Regions from separate parts of the Kitasatospora sp. NPDC093550 genome, predicted to be linked through region 1. Evidence: predicted binding sites of a transcription regulator. Region 1 holds the regulator's gene; the other holds the start of a gene.
What was found. Region 1 encodes HrcA, which represses chaperone genes, less so after heat shock. Its sites were predicted from a motif close to TTNGCACTCNGNNNNNCNGAGTGCNAA; they were not measured.
Positions count from the first base shown of each region.

Region 2: a site for HrcA is predicted at 9,750-9,776, ahead of groES (co-chaperone GroES). Genes of this name have one in related genera too.

Region 1 covers NZ_JBIWJF010000008.1:116,374-130,788, reverse strand. The annotation lists gene ACIRD3_RS15045 (RDD family protein) at 1-416, opposite strand, end outside; gene ACIRD3_RS15040 (S41 family peptidase) at 519-3,776, opposite strand; gene ACIRD3_RS15035 (16S rRNA (uracil(1498)-N(3))-methyltransferase) at 3,901-4,650, opposite strand; gene dnaJ (molecular chaperone DnaJ) at 4,756-5,895, opposite strand; gene hrcA (heat-inducible transcriptional repressor HrcA) at 5,975-7,009, opposite strand; gene htpX (zinc metalloprotease HtpX) at 7,330-8,250, shown strand; gene ACIRD3_RS15015 (hypothetical protein) at 8,337-8,921, shown strand; gene ACIRD3_RS15010 (DUF3097 domain-containing protein) at 8,953-9,786, shown strand; gene ACIRD3_RS15005 (Uma2 family endonuclease) at 9,777-10,331, opposite strand; gene hemW (radical SAM family heme chaperone HemW) at 10,372-11,601, opposite strand; gene ACIRD3_RS14995 (AMP-dependent synthetase/ligase) at 11,660-13,582, opposite strand; gene ACIRD3_RS14990 (ABC transporter ATP-binding protein) at 13,951-14,415, shown strand, end outside.
Region 2 covers NZ_JBIWJF010000017.1:163,977-178,391, forward strand. The annotation lists gene ACIRD3_RS26460 (NAD(P)H-hydrate dehydratase) at 1-511, shown strand, start outside; gene alr (alanine racemase) at 653-1,852, shown strand; gene ACIRD3_RS26470 (alpha/beta fold hydrolase) at 1,849-3,135, shown strand; gene tsaE (tRNA (adenosine(37)-N6)-threonylcarbamoyltransferase complex ATPase subunit type 1 TsaE) at 3,245-3,739, shown strand; gene ACIRD3_RS26480 (hypothetical protein) at 3,879-4,073, shown strand; gene ACIRD3_RS26485 (hypothetical protein) at 4,114-4,680, opposite strand; gene tsaB (tRNA (adenosine(37)-N6)-threonylcarbamoyltransferase complex dimerization subunit type 1 TsaB) at 4,833-5,507, shown strand; gene rimI (ribosomal protein S18-alanine N-acetyltransferase) at 5,531-6,019, shown strand; gene tsaD (tRNA (adenosine(37)-N6)-threonylcarbamoyltransferase complex transferase subunit TsaD) at 6,012-7,118, shown strand; gene ACIRD3_RS26505 (hypothetical protein) at 7,115-7,393, shown strand; gene ACIRD3_RS26510 (polysaccharide deacetylase family protein) at 7,474-8,388, shown strand; gene ACIRD3_RS26515 (methyltransferase domain-containing protein) at 8,408-9,583, opposite strand; gene groES (co-chaperone GroES) at 9,918-10,223, shown strand; gene groL (chaperonin GroEL) at 10,340-11,971, shown strand; gene ACIRD3_RS26530 (LysR family transcriptional regulator) at 12,147-13,145, shown strand; gene ACIRD3_RS26535 (WhiB family transcriptional regulator) at 13,243-13,569, opposite strand; gene ACIRD3_RS26540 (response regulator transcription factor) at 14,133-14,415, shown strand, end outside.

The DNA.
Region 1 (14,415 bases):
GGGCCGCCGCTGTGGACGGTGTGCCCGGCCACCTGCCGCACCTTCGGCCGGCTGGCGGCGTTGGCGGCGACGAAGCCGAGGGTGACGGCGAACAGGAAGTCGAGCACGATCGCCAGGAAGCGCCGGCTGCCGGCCGCCTCCTTGGGGCACGGCGGCAACGCGGCGGGGCGCTGCGGGTGCTGGGGCTGCTGCGCGTACTGCGGCTGCTGCGGATAGGGGTTCGGGTACGGCTGCGGCTGCGGCTGCCCGTACTGCTGGGGCGGCTGCTGCGCGTACCCCTGTTCGTACCCCTGCTGTCCGTACCCCTGCGGCTGCCCGTACTGCGGGGGCGGCGGGTACGCCTGCGGCTGCGGCGGTGACTGCGGCTGTGCGTAAGGGTTCTGGCCGTACTGCGGCGGCGGGTAGCCCTGCGCCATGGTGGTTCCCCCGTGGGCTGTAGATCAAGAAACAGCCCCGCATCCTACCCAGACCGCGGCACGGGAAGTCGGCCCGTCCGACTTCCCGTGCGGGCGCGGCCGTCACCGCCAGGGCAGCGGTGGCGCCGTGCGGGCCGGGGTCTCGGCGAGCGCGGCCAGGGCGATCCGGACGCCCTCGGCCAGCTGCGGGTCCTCGCCGGCCGCCCAGTGGTGCGGGGCGATCGGCACCTCGACGTCCGGGTCGACGCCGTGGTTCTCCACGCCCCAGCCGTAGTTCTCCAGCCAGAACGCGTACTTGGGCTGGGTGACCAGGGTGCCGTCGACCAGCCGGTAGCGGCTGTCGATGCCGATCACCCCGCCCCAGGTGCGGGTGCCGACGACCGGGCCGATGCCCAGCGCCTGGATGGCCGCGTTGACGATGTCGCCGTCCGAGCCGGAGTCCTGGTCGGCGAGCGCGACGACGGGCCCGCGCGGGGCGTCGCCGGGGTACGGGACCGGGCTGTCGGTGTCCCGGCTGAGGTTCCAGCCGACGATCCGCCGGGCGAGCTTCTCGACCACCAACTGCGAGGTGTGGCCGCCGCGGTTCTCCCGGATGTCGACGATCACGCCCTCCTTGGCCATCTCCGAGCGCAGGTCGCGGTGGATCTGCGCCCAGCCGGTGGTCTGCATGTCGGGGACGTGCAGGTAGCCCAGCCGCCCGCCGGACAGCTCGCGCACCGCGGCCCGCCGCCCGGACACCCAGTCGTGGTAGCGCAGCGCCTCGTCGTCGGCGAGCGGGACGACCACCGGGTGGCGCCGGTCGGTGCCGTCCTTGCCGGCCACGGTCAGCTCGACCGGCTGCCCGGCGGTGCCGGCCAGCAGCGGCGCCGGCCCGGTGACCGGGTCCACCGGGCGGCCGTTGACCGCCAGGACGGCGTCGCCCGGGCGGATCGCGGCGCCGGGCGCGGCCAGCGGCGAGCGGGCCCTCGGGTCGGAGGACTCCCCGGGCAGGATCCGGGCGATCCGCCACTGCCCGCCCTCCTTGACCAGGTCCGCGCCGAGCAGGCCCTGGCGCCGCGCGGGCTCGGTGTGCGGGCCGTACGGGACGACGTAGGCGTGCGAGGTGCCGAGTTCGCCGTGCACCTCCCACAGCAGGTCGATCAGGTCGTCGTGCGAGCCGACCCGCTCCACCAGCGGCCGGTAGCGCTCCAGGACGCCGGCCCAGTCGACGCCGGAGAGGTCGGGGCGCCAGAAGTTGTCGCGCATCAGCCGGCCGTTCTCGGCGTACATCTGCCGCCACTCGGCCGCCGGGTCGACGGTGACCCGCAGCCGGGCGAGGTCCACGGTGATCTCGTCGTCCTCGCCGCCGGCCTTGTGGTCGGCCGGGACGATCCGCAGCTCGCCCTCGTCCAGGACGGCGACCCGGCTGCCGTCCCCGCTGACCGCGAACCCGTCGACGTCGTGCACCAGTTGCTCGACCCGGCGCTTCCTCAGGTCGAAGCGCTCCAGCACCGGCCGGGGCCGCTCGTCCTCCAACGAGGCCGCCTCGTCGCCGAGTTCGCCGAGCAGCGGGACCCTGGTCCACAGCACGCCGTCCTTGGCCGCCCGCAGGGTGCCGAACAGCCCGCCCTCCACCGGGAACGGGACGATCCGGTCCGCGATGCCGTCCAGGTCCACCCTGGTCACCGGCGCGGCCGCGTCGCCGCCCTCCTCGCCGTCCGCCTTCTTGGCCCGCGGCTCGTCCTCCTCCCCGCCGAGCGGGCGCCCGGCGCGCTGCGGCCCGAACGGGGACGGGGTGTCGGCGGCCAGCGTGATCAGGTACGGGCGGCAGCCGTTGGGGAAGGACAGGTCGAAGACGTGCGAGTCGTAGACCGGGTCGAAGTTGCGCACCGACAGGAACGCCAGGTAGCGGCCGTCGGCGGTGAAGGCCGGCGAGGTGTCGATGAAGCGCTGCTGGGTCGCCTCGCTGACGGTGCGGGTGGCCAGGTTGGCCAGCACGATCTGGCGCAGCGAGTACGGGCCCAGCCCCGGCACCGGGCGGGACCAGGCCAGCCAGGCCGAGTCCGGGCTGAACACCAGCCCGCTGACCTCGCCGTCGGTGCTGCGCTCCAGTTCGTGCACGGTGCCGTCGGCGAGCGCCACCAGCAGCACCCGGCCGTCGTGGACGCCGAGCGCGGCCTGCTTGCCGTCCGGGGAGACGGCCAGCGCGTTGACCCGGCCGAGTTGCCCGGCGGCCAGCCGGCGGCGCTCGGCGCCGTGCACGGCGGGCGCGTACTCCAGGGCGTCCTCGCCCTCGGCGTCGGACACCCAGAGCACGCCCTGGGCGCCGTCCTCCCCGGGCACCACCCGGGCCAGGCGCCCGCGCACGCCCGGCGTCTCGTCCAGCACCCGGGCCGGGCCCTCGCGGTGGGTCAGCCAGTGCACGCTGCCGCGCACCACCACGGCGCCGGCCCGGCCGGTGCGGTCGGGGGCGACCGACTCCAGCCAGTGCGCGGCGGTCACCGGGCGGGGGCGGCGGCCGCTGCGCGGACCGGCCAGCCGGACGTCCAGGCGGCGCGGCTCGGCGCCGGCCAGGTCCTCCAGCAGCCAGAGGTCACCGGCCCGGTGGTAGACCACCCGGGTGCCGTCGGTGGCGGCGTTGCGGGCGTAGAAGCCGTCCGCGCCGGTGGTGTGGCGGCGCAGGTCGGACCCGTCCGGGAGGCTGGACCACAGCTCGCCGACGCCCTCGTGGTCCGACAGGAAGGCGATCCGGGCGCCCGGCCCGGCGTCCGGACCGGCCACCCACAGCGGCGAGGACAGCTGGCCGTCCAACTCCTCGTGGACCCGGGCGAATTCGTCCCGGCCCAGCCACAGCTTGCCGGCCCGGCCGCCCCGGTAGCGCTTCCACCAGGCCGGTTCGGGGATCGCGGCGCTGGCCAGCAGCACCCGGTCCCCGCCCGGCTCGAAGGCGATCCCGCCGACCGGCCCGTACGGCAGCCGCACCGGCTCCCCGCCGTCCAGCGGCACCGCGTGCGCCCAGGTACGGCGCGGGGTCGCCTGCCCGGCGGCGGTGGTGGCGATCGGGCGGCCGTCGGCCGTCCAGCCCTGCACCCTGGTCTGGCCGCTGCCCCAGTGGGTGAGCCGGCGGGAGGGTCCGCCGTCCACCGGCACCACGTGCACCTCGGGCGCGCCGTCCCGGGTGGAGGTGAAGGCGATGCGCCGCCCGTCCGGGGAGAACCGGGGGTTCTGCACCGGCAGGTGGTCGGCGGTGAGCCGCCAGGCCCGTCCGCCGTCCAACGGGGCGAGCCAGAGGTCGTTCTCGGCGACGAAGGCGACCAGGTCGCCGTGCAGGTGGGGGTGGCGCAGGTACGCGCCCGAGGAGGTGCTCAGGGAGTCCGTCACGCGGCCAGCGTAGGCACGTACGCGTACGAGCCGCCGCGCTTTCGGACAGAGTCGGGCCCCCCGGGCGAGCCCGCTGGACCCTCGCGCCGCGCCGTAGTACGGGCCGCTCCCGGGACGGTCCGGGCTACGCCCAGCGGCCGGTGCGGCCCAGCAGCAGTGCCCCGGCGGCCACCCCGGCGGTGGAGGTGCGCAGCACCGAGGGGCCCAGACGGTACGGCTTCGCGCCCGCCCCGGCGAAGACGGCCAGCTCCTCCGGGGAGACCCCGCCCTCCGGGCCGACCACCAGCACCAGGTCCCCGGCCCCGGGCAGCACGGCGTGCGCCAGCGGCTCGGCGCCCTCCTCGTGCAGCACGGCGGCGAACGCGGCGCCCGCCAGGAGCGGCGCCAGCTGCTTGGTGGTCATCGGGTCCCGCACCTCGGGGAAGCGCAGCCGGCGGGACTGCTTGCCGGCCTCGCGGGCGGTGGCCCGCCACTTGGCGAGCGCCTTGGCGCCGCGCTCGCCCTTCCACTGGGTGATGCACCGGGAGGCCGACCAGGGGATCACCACGTCCACGCCGACCTCGGTCATGGTCTCCACGGCCAGCTCACCGCGGTCGCCCTTGGGCAGCGCCTGGACGACGACGATCCGCGGCGCGGGCTCCGGCTCGCGGCGCACCGCGGCGACCGCCACGTCGACGGCGTCCTTGCCGAACACCTCGGCGACCGTCCCGTCCACGCCCAGCCCCAGCCCGTCGGCCAGGGTGATCGCCTCGCCGGCCTCCAGCCGCTTCACCGCGGCGGCGTGCCGCCCCTCCGGGCCGTCCAGGCGCACCACGGCGCCGGGCGCGGCGGCGGCGATCCGCTCGGTGTCGACGACGAAGACGGGCGCGGTCATGCGGGGGAACCTTTCCGGAGGGGGCCCGGCCGGCGCGCGGCCGCGGCGGGGAGGAAACGCGGGAGGGGTGCCGGGGGTCGGCCCCCGGCACCCCTCCGCGGACGGCTACCGGCCGTTGAAGGCGTCCTTCAGCCGGGAGAACAGGCCCTGCTGGCCCGGCGCGAACTGGCCGGAGGGCCGCTCCTCGCCGCGCAGCACCGCGAGACGGCGCAGCAGCTCCTCCTGCTCGGCGTCGAGCTTGGTGGGCGTCTTCACCTCGACGTGCACTATCAGGTCGCCCCGGCCGCCCCCGCGCAGGTGGGTGATGCCCCGGCCGTGCAGCGGGATCGACTGGCCGGACTGGGTGCCGGGCCGGATGTCGACCTCCTCCAGGCCGTCCAGGGTCTGCAGCGGCACCTGGGTGCCGAGCGAGGCCGCCGTCATCGGGATGGTGACGGTGCAGTGCAGGTCGTCCCCGCGCCGCTGGAAGATCGCGTGGGTGGTCTCGGCGATCTCGACGTACAGGTCGCCGGCCGGGCCGCCGCCCGGGCCGACCTCGCCCTCGCCGGCCAACTGGATCCGGGTGCCGTTGTCGACACCGGCCGGGATCTTCACGGTCAGCGTGCGGCGGGCGCGGACCCGGCCGTCGCCGGCGCACTCCGGGCACGGGGTCGGCACGACGGTGCCGAAGCCCTGGCACTGCGGGCAGGGGCGGGAGGTCATGACCTGGCCCAGGAAGGACCGGGTGACCTGGGAGACCTCGCCCTTGCCGCGGCACATGTCACAGGTCTGCGCCGAGGTGCCGGGGGCCGCGCCCTCGCCGCTGCAGGTGGTGCAGGTGACGGCGGTGTCGACCTGGAGCTCCTTGGTGGTGCCGAACGCGGCCTCCTCCAGGGTGATCTCCAGCCGGATCATGGCGTCCTGGCCCCGGCGGGTGCGCGAGCGCGGGCCGCGCTGGCCGGCCGCGGCGCCGAAGAAGGCGTCCATGATGTCGGAGAAGCCGAAGCCCGCCGCGCCGGCCCCGAAGCCGCCCGCACCGCCGCCGCCCGGGGACAGCGGGTCCCCGCCGAGGTCGTAGACCTGGCGCTTCTGCGGGTCGGAGAGCACCTCGTAGGCGGCGTTGATCTCCTTGAACCGCTCCTGCGTCTTCGGGTCCGGGTTGACGTCCGGGTGCAGTTCGCGTGCCAGGCGCCGGAACGCCTTCTTGATCTCGTCCTGCCCCGCATCCCGTCGGACGCCGAGTACCGCGTAGTAGTCCGTGGCCACCAAATGCTCCGCTTGTTCCGCCTGTAGTAGTGCTGCGACTGGTCACCGCGCGTCACCGGTACGGCGCGCGGTCGTATTGCTACGACTCGGCCAGGATCTGGCCCACGTACCGCGCCACCGCCCGCACCGCCCCCATTGTGCCCGGGTAGTCCATCCGGGTCGGACCGATCACACCCAGCTTGGCCACGCTCTCGTCCCCCGAACCGTAACCGACCGAGACCACCGAGGTGGAAATCAGCCCCTCGTAGGCGTTCTCCCGCCCGATCCGGACCGTCATCGCGGCGTCGTTGGTCTCACCCAGGAGGCGGAGCAGGATGACCTGCTCCTCCAGCGCTTCCAGCACCGGCTGGATGGTGAGCGGGAAGTCGTGGCCGAAGCGGGTCAGGTTGGCCGTGCCGGCCAGCATGATCCGCTCCTCGTTCTGCTCCGCGAGCGTCTCGAACAGCGTCGCCAGGACGGTGGCCACGATCGGCCGGTCGGCCTCCTCGAACGTCGCCGGGAGCTCCTCCAACAGCCCCGGGACCTCCGGCAGGAGGCGGCCGGCCGCCCTGCTGTTGAGCGCGGTGCGCAGATCCGCCAGGACGGTCTCGCCGACCGTGCCCGGGCAGTCCACCATCCGCTGCTCGACCCGGCCGGTGTTGGTGATCAGCACCAGCATCACCTTCGCCGGGGCCAGCGCCACCAGCTCGATGTGCCGCACCGTGGAGCGCGTCAGCGAGGGGTACTGGACCACCGCGACCTGCCGGGTCAGCTGGGCGAGCAGCCGCACGGTGCGCGCGACCACGTCGTCCAGGTCGACCGCGCCGTCCAGGAAGTGCCGGATCGCCCGGCGCTCGGGGGCGCTCATCGGCTTGATCTCGGCGAGCTTGTCGACGAAGAGGCGGTACCCCTTGTCGGTCGGGATCCGGCCGGCGCTGGTGTGCGGCTGGTGGATGTAGCCCTCCTCCTCCAGCGCCGCCATGTCGTTGCGGACCGTCGCCGGCGAGACCCCGAGGTTGTGCCGCTCCACCAGGGCCTTGGAGCCGACCGGCTCCTCGGTGCCCACGTAGTCCTGCACGATCGCGCGGAGCACGGCGAGCTTGCGGTCGTCCAGCTGGCGGACCTCACCGGCCATGGGGCACGCACCTCCGTCTTCGCACGTTGTCCGTCTGTGTCCCGCTGTACTGCTCTGTCCTGCCTGTACCGCTCTGTCCTGCGGCGGGCCGCTCCCGGCGGCCCCGACCTTGGCACTCTGAACACCCGAGTGCCAAAACCGTACCTGCCAGTGTAAGGCCCGGGTCCTACGGCAGGAACGGCCCGACCGGGGTGATCCTGCCCGCAGTTCCGGGTACGGCCCGCACGGCGGCGGCCGTTCACGGTTCCGGGCGCCGGGGTGGTGCCCCCGGGCCGTCCGGGTGGCAGCATCGAAGGCGACGGCGAATGGAGGAGCAAGCGATGTCGAGCTCGGGCCAGCACACCCGTTTCGCGCCCGACCGCGGCCTGACCGGCCGCATGGTCGCCACGATGTTCGTGATCGGGCTGCTGTACGTCGGTTTCACCGGCCTGCTGATCGCGCTGCTGCGCGGCGCCTGGCCGCTGATCGTCCTGATCTCCGGCGGGCTGTTCGTGGCCCAGTTCTGGTTCAGCGACAAGATCACCGAACGGGCGATGGGCGCCCACCAGGTGTCCCCGGAGGAGTTCCCCCAGCTGCACGGCACGATCGACCGGCTCTGCGCCCTGGCCGACATGCCCAAACCCCGCGTGGCGGTCGCCGACAACGACATGCCCAACGCCTTCGCCACCGGCCGCAACCCGCAGAACGCGGTGGTCTGCGTGACCACCGGCCTGCTGCGCCGACTGGAGCCGGAGGAGCTGGAGGGCGTCCTCGCGCACGAGCTGTCCCACGTGGCCCACCGGGACGTCGCGGTGATGACGATCGCCGGCTTCCTCGGCGTGCTCGCCGGCGCGATGACCAGGATCGCCGTGTACGGCGGCTTCATGGGCGGCGGCCGCAACGACAACGACCAGAACGCGGCCATCGTCGCGCTGCTCATCCCGCTGGTCTCGATGGTCGTCTACGCGATCAGCTTCCTGCTCACCCGGCTGCTCTCCCGCTACCGCGAGCTGGCCGCCGACCGAGCCGCCGCCCAGCTCACCGGACGGCCCAGCGCCCTCGCCTCCGCCCTGACCAAGGTGACCGGGCAGATCGCCGCCATCCCCAGCAAGGACCTGCGCCAGGCGCAGCCGTACAACGCCTTCTACTTCGCCCCCGCGCTGAGCGCCCGGGAGACCGCCTCGCAGCTGCTGTCCACGCACCCGACGCTGGAGAAGCGGCTGGAGCAGCTGGCGAAGATCTCCGAGCAGCTCGGCCGCTGAGCCCGAGCCCCTGTGACCCGAAGTGGCCCGTGTGGCCCGCGTGACCCATCCGACCCATCTGACCCATGTGACCCGAGAGGACAGCCGTGGGATTCCTGGACGCCCTGTTCGGCCGCACCAAGCCCGTCAAGCCCGACCTCGACCAGCTGTTCGGCGTGCCGTCCGCCGCGCTCACCCTGGAGGCCGGCGCCGGGTTCACCCCGACCGGGCTCGGCTCGGTCTGCTTCGCGGCCGTCGAGGGCGCGGCCTTCGTCCAGGTCGAACAGCAGGTGCGGGCCCTGCTGGACGCCGACACCGAGCGCGGCGGCGTCCCGGTGGAGGCCTCCAAGGACGACTACGGCTACTCCTGGCTGCTGGCCCGGCACACCCCCGAGGAGCTGCCGGAGCTGGTCAACGACCTCCACGCGGTCAACAGCGAGCTGGAGGCGAACGGCTTCGGGCCGCAGCTGCTCTGCTCGCTGGTGGGCTTCCGCAACGCCGAGGGGCAGCCGCTGGCGCTGGTCTACCTCTACAAGCGCGGCACCTTCTACCCCTTCGCGCCGGTGCCCGGTGGCGGGGAGAAGCGCAACAGCCCGCTGGAACTGCAGGTCAACGCGATGCTGGGGAACGACCTGCGGCTGGAGAAGGACCTGAGCCGCTGGTTCCCGGTGTGGGGCGCGCCGGGCCTCTGACGGTCCGTCCGCCGTCCCTATGATCACCCGTATGCGCAGCCGCCAGTACGGACCCGACCTGACCCCGCCGTGGAAGAAGCAGACGCCCGCCCCGGAGGTGCCCGCCGAGCGGGACCTGGTGGTCGAGGAGGCCACCACCGGCTACTGCGGGGCGGTGGTGCGCTGCGAGAAGACCGCCGAGGGGTTCACCGTGACCCTGGAGGACCGCTTCGGCAAGCACCGGGTCTTCCCCCTGGTCCCGCGCGGCTTCCTGCTGGAGGGCCGGGTCGTCACCCTGGTGCGCCCCGCCGGCCCGGCGGCCCCCCGCACCCCGGCCCGCACCGCCTCGGGCTCGATCGCCGTGCCCGGCGCCCGCGCCAGGGTCGCCCGCGAGTCGCGGATCTACGTCGAGGGGCGTCACGACGCCGAACTGGTCGAGCGGGTCTGGGGCGACGACCTGCGCGTCGAGGGCGTCGTCGTGGAGTACCTGCGCGGCATCGACGACCTGCCGGCGATCGTCGCCGACTTCGCCCCCGGCCCCGGCCGCCGCCTGGGCGTCCTGGTCGACCACCTGCTCCCGGGCACCAAGGAGCACCGCATCGCCGCCCGGGTCACCGGGGAGTCCGTCCTGGTCGTCGGCCACCCCTACATCGACGTCTGGCAGGCCGTGAAGCCCGCCTCCGTCGGCATCCCCGCCTGGCCCGCCGTGCCGCGCGGCGAGGACTGGAAGGAGGGCACCTGCCGCCGCCTCGGCTGGCCGGTGGACACCCCGGCGGCCTGGAAGCACATCCTGTCGAAGGTGGACAGCTACAAGGACCTGGAGCCCGAACTGCTGGGCCGGGTGGAGGAGTTGATCGACTTCGTAGCCCTGCCGGGTCAGGAGTAGGTCTGGAACTCCGAGGTGTCGATCATGCTGCCCAGCGGATCGACCGGAATCGACTCACCGAACTTCGCGGTGCGCTCGACGGCGTAGTCCGGTGCCCCCGAGGCAGTCCGACCGGGCTCCGTGAGCAACACGCTGATCCCCTTGATCGGATCGACGATCAGGTACGCAGGAATCTGTCCCTCCGCGTACAGCTCCCGCTTGGTCCTGTAGTCACGCAAGACGCTGGTCTTGGAGACGACCTCGACCACCAGCGTGAGCACAGCCGCGGGGACCAGACGTCCGGGCCCCTCGTAGGCCTCCCGCTCGAACACGACGAGATCCGGCTGAGGCTCGCTCGTCAGGCCGGGAAGATCGATGTCCTGGGTGGTCAAGCGGTGCCACCGCGCCCGGGGAAGCTGGTCCCGAATGGCTTCGACAATGATGTTGTGGACCATGTCCGGCCCGGCCGTCATCACGATTTCCCCCCTGATGAGCTCGGCCTTGAAGCCTTCGGGGACCTCCAGGTTCTCGAAGATCCCCGTCACCCGGTCATCGATGGCGGTCATTGCGCGCTCCCTCCGACGGCTGACACCACGTTAACGACACTCAGTCCACCAGGTCACGTACGACGGCGTCCGCCAACAGCCTCCCCTGGAGGGTGAGCGCGGCGCGGCCGTCGGCGTACGGCCCGGGGGCGAGGAGGCCGTCGGCGAGGGCACGGGCGGCGGCCTCGCGGCCGGTGCCGGTGAGCAGGTCGAGGGAGACGCCGTCGACCAGGCGCAGCTCCAGCAGGATGCGCTCGACCCGGCGGTCCTCCTCCTCGAGGACCTCGCGGCCCAGCGCCGGGGTGCGGCCCTCGGCGAGGGCCCGGGCGTAGGCGGCGGGGTGCTTGGCGTTCCACCAGCGGACGCCGCCGACGTGGCTGTGGGCGCCGGGGCCCGCGCCCCACCAGTCGGCGCCGGTCCAGTACAGCTCGTTGTGGCGGCAGCGGCCCTCGGGGGTGGTGGCCCAGTTGGAGACCTCGTACCAGGAGTAGCCGGCGGCGGCGAGCGCCTCCTCGGCGATCAGGTAGCGGTCGGCGTGCACGTCGTCGTCGATCATCGGCAGTTCGCCGCGCTTGACCCGGGCGGCCAGCCGGGTGCCCTCCTCGACGATCAGGGAGTACGCGGAGACGTGGTCCGGCCCGGCGCCGATGGCGGCGTCCAGGGAGGCCCGCCAGTCGTCGTCGGACTCGCCCGGGGTGCCGTAGATCAGGTCGAGGTTGACGTGCTCGAACCCGGCCGCGCGGGCCTCGGCCACACAGGCCTCGGGGCGGCCCGGCGTGTGGTGGCGGTCGAGCAGCCGCAGCACGTGCGGGCGGGCGCTCTGCATGCCGAAGGAGATCCGGTTGTAGCCGCCCTCGCGCAGCTCGGCCAGGTACGCCGGGTCGACCGACTCCGGGTTGGCCTCGGTGGTGACCTCGGCGTCCTCGGCGAGCCCGAACTCCTCGCGGATCGCGGCGAGCATCTTCACCAGGTCCCGGGCGGGCAGCAGGGTGGGCGTTCCGCCGCCGAGGAACACCGTCCGCACGGGCAGGTCGGCGCCACCCAGCACCTTCCGGGCCAGCCGGACCTCGGCGACCACGTTGTCCGCGTACGTCTCCTGGGAGGCGACGGCGCCGGAGGAGCGCAGCTCGGTGGCGGTGTAGGTGTTGAAGTCGCAGTAGCCGCAGCGGCTGGCGCAGTACGGCACGTGCAGGTAGAAACCGAACGGCCGGCCACCGAGCCCGTCGAGGGCGTGCGCGGGCAGGGAACCGTCGGACGGCACCGGTTCGCCGTCGGGGAGTGCGGAGGGCATGACCCCATTGTCCCGTACGGCTCACCCGAACCGGTGAGCCGTACGGGAGCTGGGCGGATCAGGCCTCGTTGGCGCCCGCGTACATCGCGGTGACCGCGTCCGCGTAGGTCCGCTCGACCACCGGGCGCTTGATCTTCAGGCTCGGCGTGAGCTCGCCGTGCTCGATGTCGAGGTCGCGCGGCAGCAGGTGGAACTTCTTGATCGTCTGCCAGCGCTGCAGCCCCGCGTTGAGCCGCTTCACGAAGCCCTCGATCAGCTCGTGGACGGCCGGCTCGGCGGCCAGCTCCGCGTAGGACTTGCCGGCCAGGCCGTGCTCGGCGGCCCACGGCAGCAGGACCGACTCGTCCAGGCCGATCAGCGCGGTGCAGTAGTTGCGGCCGTTGCCGATCACCAGGATGTTGCTGACGAAGGGGCAGACCGCCTTGAACTTGCCCTCGACCTCGCTGGGCGCCACGTACTTGCCGCCGGAGGTCTTGAACAGGTCCTTCTTGCGGTCGGTGATCCGCAGGAAGCCGTCCGCGCTGAGCTCGCCGATGTCCTCGGTGTGGAACCAGCCGTCCGGCTCCAGCACCTCGGCGGTCTTCTCCGGCAGGTTGTGGTAGCCGCGCATGATGCCCGGGCCGCGCAGCAGGATCTCGCCGTCCTCGGCGATCCGCACCTCGGTGCCGGGCAGCGGCCGGCCCACCGTGCCGATCCGCACGTCCTCCTCCCGGTTGACGCAGGACCCGGCGCTGGTCTCGCTCAGGCCGTAGCCCTCCAGGATCGGCACCCCGGCGCCGAGGAAGAAGAAGCCGATCTCCGGGGCCAGCGCGGCGCTGCCGGAGACCGCCCCGCGCAGCCGCCCGCCGAACGCCGCCCGGATCTTCGCGTACACCAGCCGGTCCGCCAGCGCGTGCTGCACCCGCAGGCCCAGCGGGGCGGTGCCGGTGCCGGTGGCGACCCGGCTCTCCTGGACCGCCCGGGCGTGCTCGCGCGCGACCTTGGCGGCCCACAGGAAGATCTTGTACTTGGCGCCGCCCTCGGCCCGGGCCTTGCCCGCGATGCCGTTGTAGACCTTCTCGAAGATGCGCGGCGCCGAGGCCATGATCGTCGGCCGGATCACCGGCAGGTTGTGGATGATCCGGTCCACCCGGCCGTCCACCGCCATCACGTGCCCGGTCGCGATCTGCCCGGAGATCAGCGTCTTGCCGAACACGTGCGACAGCGGCAGCCACATGAACTGCACGTCGTCGGAGCGCAGCAGCCCGCTGGACTCCTGCGCCCGGCCCTCGTACGCCCAGCAGTCGTGCACCAGGCGCACGCCCTTCGGGCGGCCGGTGGTGCCGGAGGTGTAGATCAGGGTCGCCAGCTGCTCCTTGCCGAGCCCGTCGACGGCCTTCTCCACCGCGTCCGGGTGCTGCTCCAGGTACTCGGCGCCCCGGCGCTCCAGCTCGGCGAGGGTGATCACGTCGAGGCCGGCCGCCTCCGGGGCCCCGTCCGGGGCGTCGAAGAGGATCACGGTGCGCAGCTCGGGCAGCCGGTCGAGCTGCTCGACGGCCTTGGCCAGCTGGGCGGCGTTCTCCGCGAACAGCGCCCGGGAGCCGGAGTCGGACAGGATGAAGGCGGTCTCGTCCGCGTTGGTGCTCGGGTAGACGGTCGTGATCGCGGCGCCCGCGCACATGGCGCCGAGGTCCGTGATGATCCACTCGATCCGGGTGGAGGAGGCCAGGGCGACCCGGTCCTCCGGCTGGATGCCGAGCGCCATCAGGCCGGCCGCCACCGCCTTCACCCGGGTCGCGGTCTGCGCCCAGGTCAGCGAACGCCACTGCTCGGCACCGGGCGCGCCGTCCGCGGCGTGCTCGTCGACCGGAGCGGGGTGGCGGTAGGCCTCGGCGTTCGGGGTCGCGGCGACGCGCTCCAGGAACAGGTGGGCGACGGAGGCGGGACGCCCGGCGACGAGGTCGGGCCTGCCGGAGTCGATCAGGGACTGCGCGGAACTCAACGAGGACCTCCGGGGGCGGGTGGCCGTCTGAGGGAATGTCGCGGCGGCCGTGGGGGCGGTCACCGGGCCCCGGTTCACCTGAACGGTACCGGTCAGTAACAAGGGGGCAATCAGCAGCCTAGGGGGAAACCGGTCATTCCGTAAGGGGGCGGAGCCGGTCGGCACGCCCCCACACCCCGGGTGACCGCCCCCGCGGGGCGCGCCGCACCGGCCGACACGCCCCGCGAGGCGACCGAGGGACGAACTGCCGGACCGTACGGCAAAAGCCCGGCAAACCTCCGGTTCCCGCACGCCGAATGGCCTGTACGACGCTACAGAACAACGAGAATCGGGGTGCGAACCCGACCGGCGACGACAAGAGTGTGCTAGTGCTGATCAGACTGCTGCGGGCGTACCTGCGCCCCTACTCCCGACCGATCACCCTGTTGGTGACCCTCCAGCTGGTGTCCACCCTCGCGGCGCTCTACCTGCCGACACTCAACGCCGACATCATCGACGACGGCGTGGTCAAGGGCGACACCGGCTACATCCTGCGCGTCGGCGCGGTGATGATCGGCGTCACCCTCGTCCAGGCGGCCTGCTCCATCGGCGCCGTCTACATCGGCGCCCGCGTCGCCATGGCCTTCGGCCGGGACGTCCGCGCCGCCGTCTTCGACCGGGTGCAGAGCTTCTCCGCCCGCGAAGTCGGCCAGTTCGGCGCGCCCTCCCTGATCACCCGCACCACCAACGACGTCCAGCAGATCCAGATGCTCGCCCTGATGAGCTTCACCCTCATGGTCGCCGCACCGATCATGTGCGTCGGCGGCATCATCATGGCGCTCAACCAGGACGTC
Region 2 (14,415 bases), on a different contig from region 1:
CGACGTCCCGGTGCTGGTGGACGCGGACGGGCTGACCGAGCTGGGCCGGCTCGGCCCGGAGGCGCTGGCCGGCCGTACCGCGCCGACCCTGCTCACCCCGCACACCGGCGAGGCCGCCCGGCTGCTCGCGGGCGCCGAGGGCACCCCGCCGCCGGCCGCCGACGACCTGGCCGCGGCCCGGCTGACCACCGCCCGCCGACTGGCGGCCGCCTACCGCGCGACCGTGCTGCTGAAGGGCTCCACCACCGTGGTCGCCGATCCGGGCGGAGCCGTCCGGGTGAACCCGACCGGCACCTCCTGGCTGGCCACGGCGGGCAGCGGCGACGTCCTGGCCGGGCTGGCCGGCGCCCTGCTGGCGGCGGGCCTGTCGCCGCTGGACGCCGCCTCGGTGGCCGCCTACCTGCACGGACTGGCGGGCCGCGAGGCGGCCGGCACGCCCGGCGCGCCGGTGACGGCACTCGCGGTGGCCGAGGCGCTGCCGGCCGTCTGGCGTGCCGTCCGGGAGGACTGACCGGCGGAACCGAGCGCTCCGTCCGCGGCGTCCGAGGAGGGTACGACGAGCGGCCCGGCCGACCACCGCCCGCGGCCCGTCGGCCGCCGCACCGACGGGCCGTTCGGCGAGGACTCCGGGACGTCTGGGAGACTGACCCTGATGACAACTGCGAACACGACCGGCACAGCCACCCTGACCGACGGCGTACGGGCCGAGGCGACCATCGATCTCGCCGCCCTGCGCGGCAACCTCGCGGCGCTGCGCGAGCGCGTCGGCAGCACGGCGGTGATGCTCGCGGTCAAGGCGGACGCCTATGGCCACGGCGCGGTCGAGTGCGCCCGCGAGGCGGTCGCGAACGGGGTCGGCTGGCTCGGCTGCGCGACGCCCGACGAGGCGCTGGCGCTGCGGGCCGCGGGCATCGGCCCCGAGCGGGCCCGCATCCTGTGCTGGCTGTGGACGCCCGGCGGGCCGTGGCGCGAGGCGCTCCGGGCCGACCTGGACATCTCGGTCAGCGGCCGGTGGGCGCTGGACGAGCTGCTCCCGGCCGTGCGCGAGACCGGCATCCCGGCGCGCGTGCACCTGAAGGCCGACACCGGCCTCGGCCGCAACGGCTGCCAGCCGCACGACTGGCCGCAGCTGGTGGCCGCCGCCCGGCGCGCCGAGGCCGACGGGCTGCTCACGGTGGTCGGCGTCTGGTCGCACTTCGCGGCCGCCGACGAGCCGGGCCACCCGTCGATCCGGGCCCAGCTGGACTCCTACCGCAGCGCGCTGGCCGTGGCCGAGGCGGCCGGGTTGCGCCCCGAGGTGCGGCACCTGGCGAACTCGCCGGCCACCCTGCTGCTGCCGGAGTCGCACTTCGACCTGGTCCGCACCGGCCTGGCCGCGTACGGGCTGTCGCCGGTGCCCGAGGTGGGCTCGCCGGCCGACTTCGGGCTGCGCCCGGTGATGGCGCTGACCGCGCGGCTCGCGCTGGTCAAGGAGGTCCCCGGCGGGCACGGCGTCAGCTACGGCCACCACTACACGACCCCCGGCCCGACCACCCTGGGCCTGGTCCCGGTCGGCTACGGCGACGGCGTCCCCCGGCACGCCAGCGGCACCGGGCCGGTGCAGATCGGCGGCAAGTGGCGCACCGTGGCCGGCCGGGTGGCGATGGACCAGTTCGTCGTGGACCTCGGCGGGGACACCCCCGGGATCGGCGACGAGGCCCTGCTGTTCGGCAACGGCGAGCGCGGCGAGCCGACCGCCGAGGACTGGGCCCGCGCCTGCGGCACCATCTCGTACGAGATCGTCACCCGGATCGGCGCCCGGGTGCCCCGCCGCTACCTGGGCGGCAGCCACCCCCGGGTGCCGTCGGCATGACCGAGACGCCGACCGGGGACGGAGCGGTCGCGGCGGTCGCCAAGGCGGCCGGCGCGGCCTCCGGGGTGAGCCGGGCGGGCGTGATCGGGATCTCGGTCGGTGTGCTGGCGGCCGGTGCGGCCGCGGGTGTGGCGATCGAGCGGCTGACGGTCGGCCGGGCGATGCGCCGCCGGGCCAGGGCCGAGCTGGACGCCGGTGCCCCGTACGGCTCGCTGCGCGGGCGCCCGCGCACGGTGACCGCACCGGACGGCACCGAGCTGTACGTGGAGCTGGACGGCACCGGCTGGGACTCGCCGGACGGCGCCGGGGACCGCCCCGGGCCCGACGGGCGGGCGAGCGGCGCCGAACCACTGACGGTGGTGTTCTGCCACGGCTACTGCCTCAACCAGGACAGCTGGCACTTCCAGCGGGCCGCGCTGCGCGAGGGCATGCGGCTGGTCTTCTGGGACCAGCGCAGCCACGGCCGCTCCGAGCGCTCCCGCACGTACCTGGCGGGCGAGCCTGCCAGCATCGACCAGCTGGGCGGCGACCTCAAGGCGGTGATCGACGCCGTCGCGCCGACCGGACCGCTGGTGCTGGTGGGCCACTCGATGGGCGGCATGACGGTGATGGCGCTGGCCGACCAGGCCCCGGAGCTGTTCCGGGAGCGCGTCGCCGGGGTCGCCCTGATCGGCACGCTCGCGGGTGACTGGAACGAGGTCAACCTCGGCCTGCCGACGGCCGGCGCGAAGCTGTTCAAGAAGGTCGCGCCCGGGGTGGTGAGGCTGCTGGGCCGCCAGGTGGACCTGGTGGAGGCGACCAGGCGGCTGGGCTCGGACGTGACCGCGGTCTTCTACCGGAAGTTCTCCTTCGGGAGCCGGGACGTCGACCCGGGCGTGGTGCGCTTCGCCGAGCAACTGCTGGACGCCACCCCGATCGACGTGGTCGCCGAGTTCTACCCGGTCTTCGGGGCGCACGAGAAGTACGAGGCGCTGGCCGCGCTGCGCGGTCTGCCGGTCCTGGTGCTGGCCGGGACGAAGGACCTGCTGACGCCCTCGGCACACAGCGAGGCGATGGTCGCGCGGCTGCCGGGCGCCGAGCTGGTGCTGGCCGAGGGGGCCGGGCACCTGGTGATGCTGGAGCGACCGGAGCCGGTCGACCGCGAGCTGGCCCTGCTGCTGCGCCGGGCCGCCGAGTCCGCCGGGGCCGCGCCGCTGCCCGCGGCCGTCCTCGACCTGGCTCGGGAACGGGTGGCCGAGTCGGCCGTCGCGCCGTCCGCCGAGTCGGCCGTCGACCCCGTCTGACAGCCCGTCCCGACACCCGCCCGCCGCACCCGGGAGCGGCGATGTGGCACGGTAGCGGTGGCGGCCGGTGGTCGGCGCGCCGGTACGGACCGAAGGGCAAGAATCGCGCATGGGCTCGCACGCCACTCTCACCGTCCCCACCCCGGACCGGATGGGCCGGCTCGGCCGGGAGCTGGCCGCGCTGCTGCGGCCGGGTGACCTGGTGCTGCTCTCCGGCGAGCTGGGAGCCGGGAAGACCACGCTGACCCGCGGTTTGGGGGAGGGACTGCAGGTCCGCGGGGCGGTGACCTCGCCGACCTTCGTGATCGCGCGGGTGCACCCCTCGCTGGTCGGCGGCCCGTCACTGGTGCACGTGGACGCGTACCGGCTGGGCGGGGACCTGGACGAGATGGAGGACCTCGACCTGGACGTCTCGCTGCCGGAGTCGGTGATCGTGGTCGAGTGGGGCGAGGGCAAGGTCGAGCGGCTGTCCGAGGACCGGCTGGAGGTCCGGATCGAGCGGGCCCTGGGCGACACCGCCGGGGACGACCACGACCCCCGCCGGGTGGTGCTGACCGGCATCGGCCCGCGCTGGGCGGACGTGGAGCTGGCGAAGCTGGCGTAGCCGCGTGTCCGCGCGGCCCTCCGGCCGCGCGGCGGGTCGCGCCGACTTGCCGACGGACTGTCGGCAAGATGTTGCGGGCCGGGTGCCGGGCGTGGTGGGATGGGTGCTGCGGTTAGGTCTGCCTAACTAGGGAGGCGCCATGTCGAGCACCACCCCCGCCCCGGAGCGCGCCGTCCGCGCCGCCGGGGCCGGAGAGTCCGCCCGCCCCGCTCCGGGGGAGCCGATGCGGGCGCTGCTGGCCGCCTGCGCGGCCGCCGAGGCGGTGTCCACACCGCCCGAACCCGCGCCCAGGCAGGCCGAGGAGCCCGAGGCGGAGACACCCCGGGCCGCGTGAGGGGCCCGCTCTTCGTGATGCGGGGTGCGTCCCCCGGGCGCTAGGCGACCACGACCACCTTGGTGCCGTTCGGCGCGAAGTCCCAGAGCAGCTGGCCCTCGGCGCGGCCGCTGCGGATGCCGCCGGTCTTGGCCTTCGGGTCGGCGGTCGGGGTCGTGCCGTCCACCGCCGCGCTGAAGCCGAACACCACGCCGCTCTGCTGCGCGAAGCGCACCACGTGCTCGATCTGCCGGCCGTCCGTGCCCGTCGTGGTCGGTGTGCGGCTGGTCACCGCGTAGCTGCCCGGGGCCGGCTCGACCGTGCCCGGGATGACCGGGAAGGCGGCCGCGACCTGCGGGTTCTTCTTCGGGTCGACCAGCCAGACGTAGTGCGCGCTGACCGAGTAGACGACCCGCGTGCCCGCGCCCGAGGTGGCCGGCAGCGGCGGGACGGTCGGGGTGGCCGAGGCGGTCGGCGCCGGCGCGGTGGCCGTGCCGGCCGCCGTGGTGGTGACGGTGGGCTTGGCACCGCCGGCCCGGTCCTGGGCGCCGTTGGCCTGGAAGGCCAGCAGGCTCACCACCGCCAGGGCCCCCAGGGTCAGCCCCGTGACCACCACTCCAGGACCCATCTTCGCCACGTGCGCTCCCGCTGCCGTCCCATTCCGTACGGCCTTATCGTGCCAGGTCCGTCCGTCCGGTTCGCAGCGCCTCGGATGTGTGTTCCCGGCTGGCACACCTTGCCGATCGGCCGGTCGGCCCAACGTCGGTCTAACCTTGACCCGTGCTGCTGCTCGCGTTCGACACCGCTACCCCCGCCGTCACCGCCGCCGTCCACGACGGCACCGCCGTCCTGGCCGAGACCCACCAGGTCGACGCCCGGCGCCACGGCGAACTGCTGCTGCCCGCGATCGACCGGGTCCTGCGGACGGCCGGGGTGGACAAGCACCGGCTGACCGGGATCGCGGTCGGCGTCGGTCCGGGCCCGTACACCGGCCTGCGGGTCGGCCTGGTGACCGCCGCCGCGCTGGGCCACGCCCTCGGGCTGCCGGTGCACGGCGTCTGCACCCTGGACGCGATCGCCTTCCAGGCCCGCGCCGAGGGCCTGGCCGGGCAACCGTTCACGGTCGCCACCGACGCGCGCCGCAAGGAGGTCTACTGGGCCTCCTACGACGCCGAGGGCCGCCGCAGCGAGGGCCCCGGCGTGGACCGCCCCGCCGAGCTGGCAGCGCGGCCGCGCGCCGTCGGCGCCGGTGCGCTGCTCTACCCCGACGCCTTCCCGGACGCGCACGGCCCCGAGCACGTGTCGGCCGGCGCCCTGGCCGGCTTCGCCGCCGCCGAGCTGGCCGCCGGGCGCGAGCTGCTGCCGAACGTCCCGCTGTACCTGCGCCGCCCGGACGCCCAGGTGCCGGCCGGCTACAAGACGGTTCTGGGGGGCAAGGCGGTGCTGCCGGCGTGAACCACGGCACCACCCTGCGCCCGATGCGCTGGTGGGACATCGCGCCGGTGATGGAACTGGAGCAGCGGCTCTTCCCCGAGGACGCCTGGTCCACCGGGATGTTCTGGTCCGAGCTGGCCGAGGCCCACCCCGGCGGCACCCGCCACTACACCGTCGCCACCGCCGCCGACGGCGCGATCGTCGGCTACGCCGGGCTGATGGCGATCGCCGGCGAGGGCGACGTCCAGACCATCGCCGTCGACGATCGCCACCAGGGCGCCGGCCTCGGCACGGCGCTGCTCACCGACCTGATCCGGGAGTCCGTCCGGCGCGGCTGCGCCGAACTGCTGCTGGAGGTGCGGGTGGACAACCCGCGCGCCCAGCGGCTGTACGAGCGCCACGGCTTCGAACCGGTGGGCATCCGGCGCGGCTACTACCAGCCCGCCAACGTCGACGCGCTGGTGATGCGCCTCGACCACCCCCGCACTGACAGCACTGACCCGAAGGACATTGAGGACACCCGCCATGGCTGACGAACCGCTCGTCCTCGGCATCGAGACCTCCTGCGACGAGACCGGCGTCGGCATCGTGCGCGGCACCACGCTGCTGGCCGACGCGGTCGCCTCCAGCGTGAACGACCACGCCCGCTTCGGCGGCGTCGTCCCGGAGATCGCCAGCCGCGCCCACCTGGAGGCGATGGTCCCGACCATCCAGCGCGCGCTGGACACCGCCGGGGTCAAGGCGACCGACCTGGACGGCATCGCGGTCACCGCGGGCCCCGGCCTGGCCGGCGCGCTGCTGGTCGGCGTCAGCGCCGCCAAGGCGTACGCCTGGGCGCTGGAGAAGCCGCTGTACGGGGTCAACCACCTCGCCTCGCACATCTGCGTCGACCAGCTGGAGCACGGCCGGCTGCCCTCGCCGACGATGGCCCTGCTGGTCTCCGGCGGGCACTCCTCGCTGCTGCTCAGCGAGGACATCACCACCGACGTGCGCCCGCTCGGCGCGACCATCGACGACGCGGCCGGCGAGGCCTTCGACAAGGTCGCCCGGGTGCTCGGCCTGGGCTTCCCCGGCGGCCCGGTGGTCGACCGGACGGCCCGCGAGGGCGACCCCAAGGCGATCGCCTTCCCGCGCGGCCTGTCCGGCCGGAACGACCCCGAGTACGACTTCTCCTTCTCCGGCCTGAAGACCGCCGTCGCCCGCTGGGTGGAGGCCAAGCGCCGGGCCGGCGAGGAGGTGCCGATCGCCGACGTGGCGGCGTCCTTCCAGGAGGCGGTCACCGACGTGCTCACCCGCAAGGCCGTCAAGGCCTGCAAGGACAACGGCGTCGACCACCTGATGATCGGCGGCGGTGTGGCGGCCAACTCGCGGCTGCGCGAGATGGCCCAGCAGCGCTGCGACCGGGCCGGCATCCGGCTGCGGGTGCCCCGGCCGGGCCTGTGCACCGACAACGGCGCGATGGTCGCCGCGCTGGGCGCCGAGATGGTGTGGCGCGACCGCGCTCCGTCCTCCCTCGACCTCTCCGCCGACTCCTCGCTGCCGGTGACCGACGTCCACGTGCCGGCTGCGGGCATCGGGCACGGGGACCTCCACGGCCAGGCCTACGACGCCCTCGGCGGCGGCGCCGCGTGACCGTCGCCGCGATGTGGGAGGCCCGGGCGGCAGTCGGCCGGGGAGCCGAACTCGCCGCCTGGGTCCGGGAATCGGCGCTGCCGGCGGTGCGCGGTGCGGCCGGGCTGGAACGCGCCGAGCTGCTCTCCGCACCGGGCGAGCGGGTGCTGCTGATCACCTGGTGGAGCGGCGAGCCGGTGCCGGTCGCCGACCCGCCGGCCGAGCTGCTCGGCCGCCCGGTGCACCGCTGGTCCTTCACCAGCGAGCACGTCGAACGGGCCCTGCCCGTCGAATAGGCCTTCAGCGGGAACCGGGACCCCGGCCGTTACCGTGCATAGCTGAGAGGAAGCTGGACGGGAACCGGGAGCGCGGTGCGGTGAGCAGGAACGGGCTGAGCAGGACCAGGACGTACGCGGCGGGGGCGCTGGCCTTGCTGGCGTTCGCCACCGCGTGCGGCGACGACGGCGGCGGCAGCGCCGCCCCGGCGGCCGGCACGACGGCGCCGGCCGCGTCCAAGCCCAGCGGAGCCGCGCCCGCCCCGACCGGCGGCGCCGCCACCGCCGGGGCCACCGCCCCGGCGGGCGCCGACGCGGCGGCCTGGGCGAAGTGGAACCTCACCCCGCTCGCACCCGCCCCGGCACCGCCCGCCGACAAGCCCGTCAAGCTCCAACGGACCGGCCCGGTGCCGGTGTTCAGCGAGGTGAAGACGAGCGACAAGGTCGTCTTCATCACCATCGACGACGGCGCCGAGAAGGACCCGAAGTTCGTCGAGATGCTGACCGACCTCAAGGTGCCGATCTCGATGTTCCTGACGAAGGACATCGTCAAGAACGACTACGGCTACTTCAAGCCGCTCCAGGCCCTGGGCAACCACGTGCAGAACCACACTGTCACCCACCCGGTGATGAGCAAGCTCCCGGCCGACAAGCAGAAGTCCGAGATCTGCGACGACCAGGCCGCGCTCACCCAGCAGTACGGCACCGCCCCGCTGCTGTTCCGCCCGCCGTTCGGCGACGGCGCCAACACCCCGACGCTCAACACCTCGGTGCAGGAGTGCGGGCCGCGCGCGATCGTGCTGTGGCGCGAGTCGATGCAGATCCACGACATGCAGTACCAGGCGGCGGACAAGAAGCTGAAGCCCGGCGACATCGTCCTGGCGCACTTCCGCGGCCCCAAGGAGCTCAAGGGCGCCACGATGACCCAGATGTTCGGCGACCTGCTGGCCCGGATCCAGGAGCAGGGCTTCTCGGTGGCCCGGCTGGAGGACTACATCCAGGCCCCGGCCTCGTAAACCGGCGTTCCCCTCGCCGTCAGGACGCCCGGACCGGCTGCCCCAGCATCATCAACGGGCCGTGGTCGGTGCGGCTGAGGATCACCGTGACGGTGTTCGGTCCGGAGGGCTTGAGCTGGCGGCGCAGCTCCTCCGGGGTGATCGCCATCCCGCGCTTCTTGATCACCACGGTGCCGACGGCGCGCTCGCGCAGCAGCGCCTTCAGCTTCTTGATGTGGAAGGGCAGCACGTCGGTGAGCTCGAAGGCGTGCGCGTACGGGGTGGCGACCAGCTCGTCGGAGGTCAGGTAGGCGATCTTCGGGTCGATCAGCCGGCCGCCGACCTGCTCGGCGACCTCGGCCACCAGATGGGCCCGGATCACCGCGCCGTCCGGTTCGTACAGGTAGCGCCCGACCGGGCCGGCCGGCGGGTCGGGCAGGTCGCCGCCGGTCAGACTGGCGGCCCGGGGCAGCAGGGTGGCGCGGTGCGGGTGGGCGGCCTTGGTGCCGAACCAGAGCACCGCCTCCTTGACGTCGCCGTGGTCGGAGACCCACTCGGCCTCGGCGTCCGCCGGGACGGCCTCGTGCGGGATGCCCGGCGCGACCTTCAGCGCCCCGATCGGGGTCCGCCGGCCCGCCTCGATCGCCCAGGACAGCGGCGGGGCGTACGCCTCCGGGTCGAACACCCGGCCGCGCGAGGTCCGCCGGGCCGGGTCGGTGAACACCGCGTCGTAGCTGGCGACGTCCACCTCGGCGACGTCCGCGCAGCGCACTTCGACCAGCTCGGCCAGGCCCAGCGCGGCGGCGTTCGCGGCGGTGGCGGCGCAGGCCGCCGGGTCCTTGTCGACGGCCAGCACCTCGATGCCCGCCCGGGCCAGCGCCAGCACGTCCCCGCCGATGCCGCAGCACAGGTCCGCCAGCCGCCGTACGCCCAGCTCGGCGAAGCGCCGGGCCCGCCACTCGGCCACGCTGCGCCGGGTGGACTGCTCGACCCCGTTCGGCGTGAAGTACATCAGGTCCGCGTCCGCCCCGAACTTCGCCCGCGCCCGCTGCCGCAGCCGCGCCTGCCCGAAGGCCGCCGACACCAGCTCCGCCGGGTGCTCCCGCCGCAACCGGGTGGCCAGCGCCAGCTCCTCCTCGGGGGTGAACTCGCGCAACTCGGCGAGCAGGGCCTGGCCTTCGGGGGTCAGCAGGGGCTGGAGGTTCTCGGTGTCCACGGGCCCATTCTCGCGGGTCGGCGCGACGCCGCACTCACCGGAAGATCCCCGGGCAGAGCAGTACGGGGATCACGAAGGGGGCGGTGGCACGAGTGTGCAGAGGGCGCCGGTGGTCGCACGTGAGTACGGCCGCTCATCCGTGAGCCGGTACTGCCCGGGCGCGCCGTTGGCACTCTGGTTGACTGAGTGCTAACACGGGCCTATGGTCGTCCTTGGCACTCCCCACCGGGGGAGTGCTAACGCGAAGAAGCGTGTCTGACCCCCGCGACGGCAGGCTCGCAGGCTCGCCCCTACCCGTTAGAAAACCCCGTAATCTCCGAAGGGGAGCTCGGACGTGACCACCAGCAGCAAGGTTGCCATCAAGCCGCTTGAGGACCGCATCGTGGTCCAGCCGCTCGACGCCGAGACGACCACGGCCTCCGGCCTGGTCATCCCGGACACCGCCAAGGAGAAGCCCCAGGAGGGCGTCGTCCTGGCCGTCGGCCCGGGTCGCTTCGAGGACGGCCAGCGTCTGCCGCTCGACGTCGCCGTCGGTGACATCGTCCTGTACTCGAAGTACGGCGGCACCGAGGTGAAGTACCAGGGCGAGGAGTACCTGGTTCTCTCCGCCCGCGACGTCCTCGCGATCATCGAGAAGTAAGACGTCCCGACCCGCCCCGGATCCGTGTCCTTCGTGACAGTGGCCCGGGGCGCGGTTGTTGGCTCACGTTGTTCAGCGGTCGGTGGGCCGGCCGCAGCCCCGAGGGAATAGGGAACATGGCGAAGATCCTGCAGTTCGACGAGGACGCCCGCCGCTCGCTGGAGCGCGGTGTCAACAAGCTGGCCGACACCGTCAAGGTGACCATCGGCCCCAAGGGCCGCAACGTCGTCATCGACAAGAAGTTCGGCGCCCCGACCATCACCAACGACGGTGTCACCATCGCCCGTGAGGTCGAGCTGGACGACCCGTACGAGAACCTTGGCGCGCAGCTCGTCAAGGAGGTCGCCACCAAGACCAACGACGTCGCGGGTGACGGCACCACCACCGCCACCGTGCTGGCCCAGGCCCTGGTCAACGAGGGTCTGCGCAACGTCGCCGCCGGTGCCGGCCCGGCCGCCCTGAAGAAGGGCATCGACAAGGCCGTCGCCGCCGTCTCCGAGCACCTGCTGTCCGTCGCCCGCGAGATCGAGGGCAAGGACGACGTCGCCGCCGTCGCGTCCCTCTCCGCGCAGGACACCCAGGTCGGCGAGCTGATCGCCGAGGCGATCGACAAGGTCGGCAAGGACGGTGTCATCACCGTCGAGGAGTCCAACACCTTCGGCGTGGAGCTGGACTTCACCGAGGGCATGCAGTTCGACAAGGGCTACCTGTCGCCGTACTTCGTCACCGACGCGGAGCGGCAGGAGGCGGTCCTGGAGGACCCGTACATCCTGATCAACCAGGGCAAGATCTCCTCCATCCAGGAGCTGCTGCCGCTGCTGGAGAAGATCCTGCAGGGCGGTGCCTCCAAGCCGCTGCTGATCATCGCCGAGGACGTCGACGGCGAGGCGCTGTCGACCCTGGTCGTGAACAAGATCCGCGGCACCTTCAACGCCGTCGCCGTCAAGGCCCCGGGCTTCGGCGACCGCCGCAAGGCGATCCTCGGCGACCTGGCCACCCTGACCGGCGGCACGGTCATCTCCGAGGAGGTCGGCCTCAAGCTCGACCAGGTCGGCCTGGACGTGCTGGGCACCGCCCGCCGCGTGACCATCACCAAGGACGAGACCACGGTCGTCGACGGTGCCGGTGACGCCGAGGCCGTGGCCGGCCGCGTCGCCCAGATCAAGGGCGAGATCGCCGCCACCGACTCCGACTGGGACCGCGAGAAGCTGCAGGAGCGCCTGGCCAAGCTGGCCGGCGGCGTCTGCGTCATCAAGGTCGGCGCCGCCACCGAGGTGGAGCTGAAGGAGCGCAAGCACCGCCTGGAGGACGCCATCTCGGCGACCCGCGCCGCGGTCGAGGAGGGCATCGTCGCCGGTGGTGGCGCCTCCCTGGTCCACGCCGCCAAGGTGCTGAACGACGGCCTGGGCCTGTCGGGTGACGAGGCCACCGGTGTCGCCGTGGTCCGCAAGGCGCTGCACGAGCCGCTGCGCTGGATCGCCCAGAACGCCGGCCTGGAGGGCTACGTCATCACCTCCAAGGTCTCCGAGCTGGAGATCGGCCAGGGCTACAACGCCGCCACCGGCGAGTACGGCGACCTGGTGAAGGCCGGCGTCATCGACCCGGTCAAGGTCACCCGCTCCGCCCTGGAGAACGCCGCCTCGATCGCCTCCCTGCTGCTCACCACCGAGACCCTCGTGGTGGAGAAGAAGGAGGAGGAGGCCGACAACGGTCACGGCCACTCCCACGGTCACGGCCACTCCCACTGAGGCCCGAGCCACTGACCGGAGGCCCGGTCCGCGCCCCGCGAGGGGAGGCGGGCCGGGCCTCCGGCCGTTGTCCGCCCGCCCGTAGGGCCGTACGGGCTCGTGGCGGGCGCCGCCCTTGAGGGTTCAACTATCAGTAGAATTTTGCATAACGCAAAGATTGCCTTATAACTGAGGCATGATCGAGGCCCGCCACCTGCGCGTCCTGCGTGCCGTCGCCCGCACCGGCTCCTTCTCCGCCGCCGCCCGGGAGCTGGGGTGCACCCAGCCCGCCATCAGCCAGCAGATGAAGGCGCTGGAGAAGTCCGTGGACACCCCGTTGGTGGTCCGCTCGGGCCGCGGGATGCAGCTCAGCGAGGCCGGGCGGGTCCTGCTCAAGCATGCCACCGGGATCCTGGCCGGGCTCTCCGCCGCCGAGGAGGAGGTGGCCGCGATCGCCGGGCTGCGGGCCGGGCGGGTGCGGTTGGTGTCCTTCCCGACCGCGAGTTCCACCCTGGTGCCGCCCGCCGTCGCCCGGCTGCGGGACGGCCATCCGGGGGTGCGCGTGTCGCTGGTCGAGGCGGAGCCGCCGGAGTCGCTGGCGATGCTGCGCGGCGGCGAGTGCGAGATCGCGCTGGCCTTCCGCTACCCGCACTCCGACGGCGCCGCCGCGCTGCCGGCGCCCGCCCACGGCACGCCGCGCGAGGCGCGGGCCGAGGCCAATCTGGAGGCCCAGCAGCTGACGGCCGGCACCGACTGGTCCGATCTGGTGGTCACCCCGTTGCTGGACGACCCGCTGGTGGGCCTGCTGCCCGCCGCCCACCCGCTGGCCGGGCGGGGCGGGGCGGTGGAGCTGGCCGAGCTGGCGGGGGAGCAGTGGATCGCCGGCTGCCCGCAGTGCCGGGGGCACCTGGTGGAGCTGTGCGCGGGTGCCGGGTTCGAGCCCCGGATCGACTTCGCGACGGACGACTACCCGGCGGTGGTCGGCCTGGTGGCGGCCGGGCTCGGAGTGGCGGTGCTGCCCCGGCTGGCGCTGCAGTCGGTGCGTCCTGACGGCGTGTCGACGGTGCCGGTGCGGACGGCGTCGGGGGCGCCGGCGGTGCGCCAGGTGGTCGCGCTGACCCTGTCGGACCTGGCCGAGGTGCCGGCCGTGGCCCTGATGCTGGAGCGGCTGGCGGGGGCGGCGGCCGCCCGCTGACGGCTGGTCCCGGGGGAGGGTGGATCCCCCTACCGGCCGCGAACGCCCTGAGGCGCCGCGAAGAAACGTTTCTTCACGGCGCGCCGCGGAGTCGGATCTAGTGCTGTGCGACCGCCGGCGGCGTCAGCGGGACCTCCACCAGCCGGTGCCGCGAGCGGCCCAGCATCTCCTCGCGCTCGTCCTCCGTCATCCCGCCCCAGACGCCGTACGGCTCGCGGACCGCCAGCGCGTGCGCCGCGCACTCGGCGATCACCGGGCAGCGCATGCACACCTCCTTGGCGCTGGCCTCGCGCGAGCTGCGTGCGGCCCCGCGTTCGCCCTCGGGGTGGAAGAAGAGCGAGCTGTCCACGCCACGGCAGGCTGCGGAGAGCTGCCAGTCCCAGAGGTCCGCGTTGGGACCGGGGAGGCGGGAGAAATCTGCCATGGCTCATTCCCTTCAGAGGCCGTCGGCCGTCGGCCGGGCGCTCGGCGGGCTGCTGCCGAGCGGTACGGCGGGGCTTCGATGCACTGGTGTGGACACCTGGAAATATGACTTAAGGCAACTCCATGGACAAGTCACCCACACACCGGCACAACAGTCAATGACCATACGAAAGCTATAAAAACGGGCAAAGTGGGCAATGGTCTTCGGCGGGCGCGGACGTGGCAATCGGGTGGCCGACGGGCGCGCGGACGCCCCGAAACGGTGTGCGGGTCGTGCGCCGACCGCGCGCGAGCTGCGCAAAAGTGCGGCGTGTGCACCGCGATGCGGCTGATCCGTAATGGGTTGGCCACGTACAGTGGTGGAGATGGCCCTGAAGGCCGTAACTCATTCGAGTGACGGTCGTTGGAAGTGCGGAGGCGGTTAGCGGGCGCCGGACGTCGGGAACGATCGCGGGCAAGTTGGGGCGATCAGCACGGAGTCTGTCGCCGATCGGCCGTGTCGGAGAGGTTCGTACCAGCCAGGAGGCTCAACGTGACGCGGATCAGCTGCGGAGGACGACGGTCATGACTTCCGTTCTCGTTTGCGACGATTCCCCGCTCGCCCGCGAGGCGCTTCGCCGCGCGGTCGCGACCGTACCCGGTGTGGACCGGGTCACCACCGCGACGAACGGGGAGGAGGTCCTCCGCCGCTGGGTGGCCGACCGCTCCGATCTCGTTCTGATGGACGTCCGGATGCCCGGCCTCGGCGGGGTCGAGACGGTCCGGCGGCTGCTGTCCGCCGACCCGGGCGCGCGGATCATCATGCTCACCGTCGCCGAGGACCTCGACGGTGTCGCGCTCGCGGTGG